One region of the Emergencia sp. JLR.KK010 genome, then DNA from elsewhere that is predicted to be linked to it. Evidence: riboswitches for the same ligand, from Rfam matches in the RefSeq annotation. Region 1 holds a riboswitch; the other holds the start of a gene.
The links. Region 1 has a riboswitch for cobalamin ahead of V1225_RS04340 (DUF4430 domain-containing protein). Riboswitches for the same ligand answer to the same signal wherever they lie in the genome.
Positions count from the first base shown of each region.

Region 2: it holds a riboswitch for cobalamin, as region 1 does, so the genes downstream of both, V1225_RS00760 (NCS2 family permease) here and V1225_RS04340 (DUF4430 domain-containing protein) in region 1, are expected to answer to the same signal.

Region 1 is NZ_CP143550.1:917,298-920,721, forward strand. Features, by position in the region: gene V1225_RS04330 (basic amino acid/polyamine antiporter) at 1-464, opposite strand, end outside; gene V1225_RS04335 (A24 family peptidase) at 603-1,310, shown strand; cobalamin riboswitch at 1,388-1,579, shown strand; gene V1225_RS04340 (DUF4430 domain-containing protein) at 1,728-3,424, shown strand, end outside.
Region 2 is NZ_CP143550.1:174,092-177,515, forward strand. Features, by position in the region: gene V1225_RS00755 (helix-turn-helix domain-containing protein) at 18-719, shown strand; gene V1225_RS00760 (NCS2 family permease) at 723-2,030, opposite strand; cobalamin riboswitch at 2,096-2,271, opposite strand; gene V1225_RS00765 (hypothetical protein) at 2,518-2,706, opposite strand; gene V1225_RS00770 (GNAT family protein) at 2,703-3,242, opposite strand.

The sequences.
Region 1 (3,424 bases):
GTGTTAATGGTAACCGCTTCCTGCACGCCTCCCATCACAAGAAAAGTAAAGCCCCAAACCACAATAGATGCGCAGACGATGGAAGCCAGATTGTTGCCGCCGGCAAACAAGGGCATGAACTGACCCAACGCAGCGAAGAGCAGTGTCGCAAAAGACACTTGCGATAGAATCGCACTAATCCAATAGCCCCAGGCGGAGTTAAATCCGATGTAAGCGCCGAAACCCTCTTTTGCATAGGCAAAAATGCCGCTTTTCAGAGAGGGTCTTACGATACTGAGCCTGTTGAAGCACATGGCAAGGCTGTACATGCCGATACCGGCGATGGCCCAGCCAATAAGTACAGAAAGAGTGCCTGCGCCGTTTCTTGCCATATCGCTGAACATGTTGAAAACGCCGCTTGCCAGCGTTGTACCGATGGCAAAAAAAGTTAGTTTAAAAAGTCCAAGACCTTGTTTGTCCTGCATGATAAATTCCTCGCAATCAAATAAAGTTACTGATACTATGTGCAGAAGGCGAATTGCTTATACGTAGAAAGACGCAGAAACTTGTTTTGCGAGATACAATTTTGTGGTAAGATACCAAGTGAGAAAGAGAGAAGAAATATGACTGATACATTAATCATAATTATAAAATGTCTTGCGGCGGTTTTGGTCGGCGTTTTCGCAGGAAACGGCGCAGTATATTTCTTTAACAAAATGCCGGCGCAGTGGCTTTGCGACTATGACGAGGAGCCATCCGATGCACTGAAAGATCCATATACACAGCGCATCAAAAGTTACCCATGGAAATTTATCCTTACCATGCTGTTTGTTGTCATTGATATTAAATTGGTAATAGACGATTGGCAGTTTGCGGTGGCGGCAGTTTGCAGTCTTTGGCTGCTTTTGGAAATTGCTGTGGCTGATGCTAAGTATCGGATTGTACCAGATCAGCTGGTACTGCTTCTTGCGGTAACCGCCATGGGATTTATTGCCTTTCATGATGGATGGAAAGACTGTTTGTACGGAGGGCTTGCCGGATTTGGTAGTATGGGTGCCACTGCACTACTTGGCAAGCTGGCGTATCGCAGAGATACTCTTGGCGGTGGAGATATCAAGCTTTTTGCGGCGCTGGGTTTGATTGCCGGGCTTCGGGGAATACTGCTGATATTTGTGATGACTACACTCTTTAGTGCTGGGCATCTAATCTGGCTTCTTGTGAGAAAGAAAATCCAACGCACTGATACTGTTGCGATGGCGCCGTATATTGCACTGGCCGCGGCAATCCATTTGATTTTTTTGTGGGATTACATGCTGGTGCTACTGCTATAAGAGAGCCTTGACAATCTTCTCTGATAAGGGTAGAATATATTACAATTGAATAAAATGTCAGAATAATTTCGTGTTCTTTCCAAGACTTAAGTGTTTGTACTTCGTCTTGAGAAAGCTAAGATGGAAGCAGGTGAGAGTCCTGCGCGGTCCCGCCACTGTGAGACGTGAGTTCTGCCTATAATGCCACTGGAGCCAATATGGCCTTTGGGAAGGAAGACAGAACGGTTTAGCGTTGAGCCAGGAGACATGCACGAGAGGACAACTTGTAGATGTCGGAGGAACATTTAGAAGTATTTTTTGTACAGGAATACGGACTGTGAGAAAGTGGAGAATGCTTTTTTACAGTCTTTTTATTTTGTATAGATCACCGGTAAGGTGTTTAGATAAATGATGAATTGAAGAAAGAGAGGAAAGGACATGAGAAGAAAAACAGGGAACCGTTTTCTGGTAGTGTTTCTAATCGTGACGATGCTGATCAGTATGGCGCCGGCAGGCGTTTTTGCTGCAGATATACCAGAAGCACAGACTGTATCAGAGATAACAGGATCGGGTACAGAAGCAGATCCTTATTTAATTTCTGACGGGCGGCAGTTGTCATCGCTGGGTGGAACCACACTGACCGGCTGTTATCGTCTTACGGCGGATATCGATATGGAGGGTATCGATATGCGGCCGATTAACGGCTTGAGAAGCGGAACCTTTGACGGAGGCGGATTTGCGATTAAAAATCTCAGCATTACGTCTTCGGGAAATACCGGACTGTTTGCAGAACTGGGAAGCGGCGCAGAGGTTACCGGAGTAATGCTGGAGAATTGCAGTATTACCAATGCAGTATCCAGCGGCTCCGGCTATGGCGTTGGCGCACTGGCAGGAAAAATAAGCGGCGCTGCGAGTATCAGTAATTGCGGTGTTTTAAATGGAACTATTGTGTGTACCACCAGTCAGGCGGTTAATATGGGCGGTTTAGTTGGCTATATCGGAGATAATTGCACCATAGAAAGCTCCTTTGCAAGGGCAGAACTGACAGCGGGCAGCTACGCATACAGTTCTTCCTATCTGGGCGGACTTGTGGGAAATATCAGCGGCTACTGCAGCTGGACTGTGGCAGATTGTTATGCGGATGTTTCCATCGACACAAAAAACGGGTCAGGCGCGGGACTTATTGGACAGATTGGTAATTCGTACAGCGCATATACTCGTACTATAAAAAATTCTTATGCAGCAGCGGACATGGTAGGAAAAGATGCGTATCTTTATGGATTTGCCTATGCTGGATCTTCTTCTTGTGCTGTAGATATTGAAAACTGTTACTATGACAGTACGAAGTATACAGGAGATCAAGCGACAAATCTGAGATTGGCAGCTATTGAGGGAAAATCTACAGAAGAAATGGAGAGTCTTGCAGGACAACTGGGCGGCAGCTTTCAGAATCAGACGGGAAGCTATCCGATTCTGAAATGGCAGGATCCCAATGCTACTTACAGTATCACTCTGCAGTTAGTGCCGGAAAATGCTAAACTCATCTTTGACGGTGAAGAACAGCAAGAAAACGAAGACGGCGTGTACACCTTCTCATCTCTTCCATCAGGAAGTTCTCATTCTTACTGTGTGTCTCAGAGAGATGACATTACAGATTACGGCGACAGGGAAGGCACTATCGTCATAGGCAAAAAAGACATCACTCAGAAGATTACGCTGGAACAAAATGTTTATGATATGTCCTTCAGTCTGGTTCCGGGGGAAGCAGACCTTCTGGTAAAGGATGCTGATGGAGAAGCTCTGACGCCAAAGGATGCACAGAAGCACATTTACGAAGTAGTAAACGGTACGTATACCTATGCAGTGAGCTCCTTTGGCTATGCTCCGAAGGAAGGCGAAGTCACAATTGACAGAGCTGCAAAAGAGACGGAAATTGCGTTAAAAGCAAACCCTATATACACAGTTACTTTTAATTATGGCGATGAGCTCTACGGACAGGAAATTGAAAATGGCAAATTGACCGTAACAGCAGGTGATAGGTCAATAGAGCCGGAAACCGATGGCTTGACTTATAAATTGCCTGTTGGATACGACTACAGCTATAATTTTAGAAGCAGTAATTATGCGAAAGTAAC
Region 2 (3,424 bases), 740 kb from region 1:
CTTTGCGGAGGTACAGCATGGAAGAAACAATACGCAGTATACTTGGTCAGCGCATTCGTCACTACAGGAAACAAAAACATTACAGTTTGGCAGAATTTGCTCTACTCATTAACAAAAGTAAATCTTCCCTTTCAAAATATGAGCGTGGGGAAGTATCAATTGATGTGGAAACACTCATTATTATTGCAAAGAATCTTGATGTTCATATTTCACAGCTTCTTGACATGGACTATTTACTTCCAACTGAGAATTTATCACAAGAAACACCCGGTTCTTCACAACCAGGAAAAATCTATTATGTGTACGTACCCTCTCTCATACAGAAAAAAAACAAAGAGGTCAACATCTTGACCATAAATCAAGAAAAAGCTTCCTTTTATGGGCGTGTAGTCGACCCCACCGATTTTGCTAAGTGCACCTATTATTACACAGGAACAGTGCAGACTTTCGATTCATCCCAGAGGATTTTCCTCGCAAATACTGCAAATAAAAATGATTTGCTGGTTCTGGATCTTACCAGCAATTTTGGTACATCTTCAATTATCGTTGGTCTGTTCTGCAGTCTTTCCCTTGGTCGATACGATTCCTTTGTCAGCAAATGTATCGCTACCGAGAATCCTCTTACCGACCTCACCGAAGCCACTGCACTCACAGCTCCAACACGTGATGAATTGAACCAGCTAAAGAAAAGGCATATATTCAAAATACTGCAAACCTAAATTTTACAGGCAGAAATAAAGAAAAAATACCATAGCCAGCGCCACAACAGGCAGATTCACCTCATTTCTTCTGCCAGCGGCAATTTTGCAAATCAGATAAAAAATAAATCCCGCAGCAATTCCTGTCGTAATGGAGTATGTCATAGGCATCGCCACTATGGTAATAAATGCAGGAATGGCGTCATCCAGACGACCAAAATCAACTTTTTTCACTTCCATGAGAAGATACATTCCCACGATAATCAAAGCCGGTGCAGTTACAGCACTTGTCATCACCCCTGTCAGAGGCGAGAACACAACCGCCAGCAAGAAGCACAAAGCAGTTGTTACAGCAGTCAGACCGGTTTTTCCGCCTGCCGCAATCCCGGAAACCGATTCCGCATAGCATGTAACGGTAGAGGTTCCAAATAAAGCGCCCATCACAGAACCTGCCGCATCAGCAATTAAAATCGACCCGCTTCCCGGCATGGTTCCCTTTTCATCAGTCATTCCCGCCCTGGAGCTGGTGCCGATTAAAAAACCAAGGGTATCAAACATATCAACCATGGTCAATGAGATAATAAGCGCAATAAGTGACAGGATACCGGACAAGCCCGCTTTTCCTGAAATCAATCCGGAAAAATCAAGCTTAAAAGCCACGTCCGCTATTGCGCCCGGAAACTCTGCAAGGTGGTCGGGCATCGCTGTCTGTCCTGCCGCCAGACTCAGTACAATCGTTATCACCATACCGATAATCAAACTTCCATTTATGTTCAATACCACCAAAACAGCTGTGATTGCCACTCCAAGCAATGCAATCAGAACTGTAGGCGAACTGAGATCCCCGAGAGCAGGCATTCCGCTTGCTAAAGATATAATCCCTGTATCCAGAAGACCAATGAGCGCTATAAACAGACCCACGCCGGCGCTTATAGCGTATTTCAGATTTACAGGTACTGCATTGATTATCTTATCTCTCAGAGGCGAGATAACAATTAGAAAAAATAGGATTCCGGAAAGGAAGGTAAGTGCCAGCGCCTGCTGCCATGAATATCCGTAAATTCCGCATAGGGTATACGCAAAAAAGGCATTCATCCCCATACCCGGCGCCATCGCAAAAGGCTTATTGCTCAAAAATGCACACAGCAGCGTGCCTGCTGCGGCAGAAAGACATGTAGCAACCATAACGCCGCCGGAACTCATGCCTGTAGATGACAGAAATACCGGGTTCAGAAAAATGATATACGCCATGGCAAAAAAGGTTGTCAGACCGGCGCGTACTTCCTGTCTGACAGTGGTGTGATTTTCTTCCAGTTTAAATAGTTTTTTCATTAGTGCCCTCCATATAAAAAAATAACGCATCCGGCAGAGATACTTTCGCATCATATCTCTCCAATGCGTTTGCGCTGCTTCCCAGCTGGTGTTCTGACTCCAGTATCAGCATCTTTCTTCGCCTTCCCGGTTTCCCAGTGACATCGTGAAGAAGACTCCTCTGTTACAGCGTTGGCGGCGTACAGGAATTTCACCTGTTTTCCTTTAAACCCTTTCGGGTACTGGCAAGCTCTTTTCAATTTTCATATATCATTATACACAATTTGAGCGAAAATGCAAGACTTTTGCATGTCTTCAAACAGGGCAAAGGCATGAAAAAAGAAATGTGACAAATATTCGTGATTCTTTTATTTTTGTCAACATCAGAAACCGTTCTCAGACTGACGGAAAAATCTCTTGAAGAGTGTACAAAAGGAAACGCCGTAAACCTGTCAAACTCCACTTATAAAGACAGCCGCCCTTTTCGCTAGGCGGCTGTTAATTATTCTTAATTCTTTAGACATCCCACCGGCACTACATAAATTCCATCCTGCCTTCGGTAAGCATAATCACCTACGCCAATAAGAATCATTAAAAAAGCCGGTTTTTTCATTTTATCTGTGTCTATTTTTTTCGGCGTGTTGGCATAATTTTTTTCGGCGTGTTGGCGTTTTTCCAGCTTATTCACTGCATTCATTTACCATATCGCTCAAAGTATTCCTCTGCCAGCATGGACATCAGATGCACGTCGTAAAGCACTCCATTCTTCCTGCAATTCTTTCTCAGCACGCCCTCGTACTGAAATCCCAGATTCAGATACAGATGCGCCGCTGGATTTCCCGTGTAATGATCCAGATATACCCGTTTCATCCCAAAATCCTCAAAGCACAGTTTCATGGTCGCTTCCATAGCCTGTCTGCCGTAGCCTTTGCCGCGAAGTGCCGTATCCGCAATGTAAATCCGCCAAATTTCACACTTCCAGCCTTCTATGATATCGCCAAGAATAATTCTTCCCACCGGCTCACCGCTCTCGCGCAGACAAATAGTGTACTGGCGCATATCGGCAGCCTCATCAAATTTCACATATGCCTTGGTCACATCCTCCAGACTCTGCCCGTCCGCAATGCTGAAAAACTCCGTTACTGCAGGCTGCCTTTCCCATGGGTCAAAATACTTTAAATCCTCAAAAACGCTGTCGCGTATGATTAAATCTTTGGTTTCAATCGGGTTCATATCCTTTCTCCTTTCAGAATTCACCGCCAAATCTTTTCCCTAAATTAATTTCAATATATCGCACAATTCCTATTAAGTCAATAAAAATGACTGGCTCCCAATTTAACGCTAATGATTCCACGATACTCCTTCCTCATGGCAAAATGCATATTTTTAAAGAAATCTCCGCAAATATGCACATC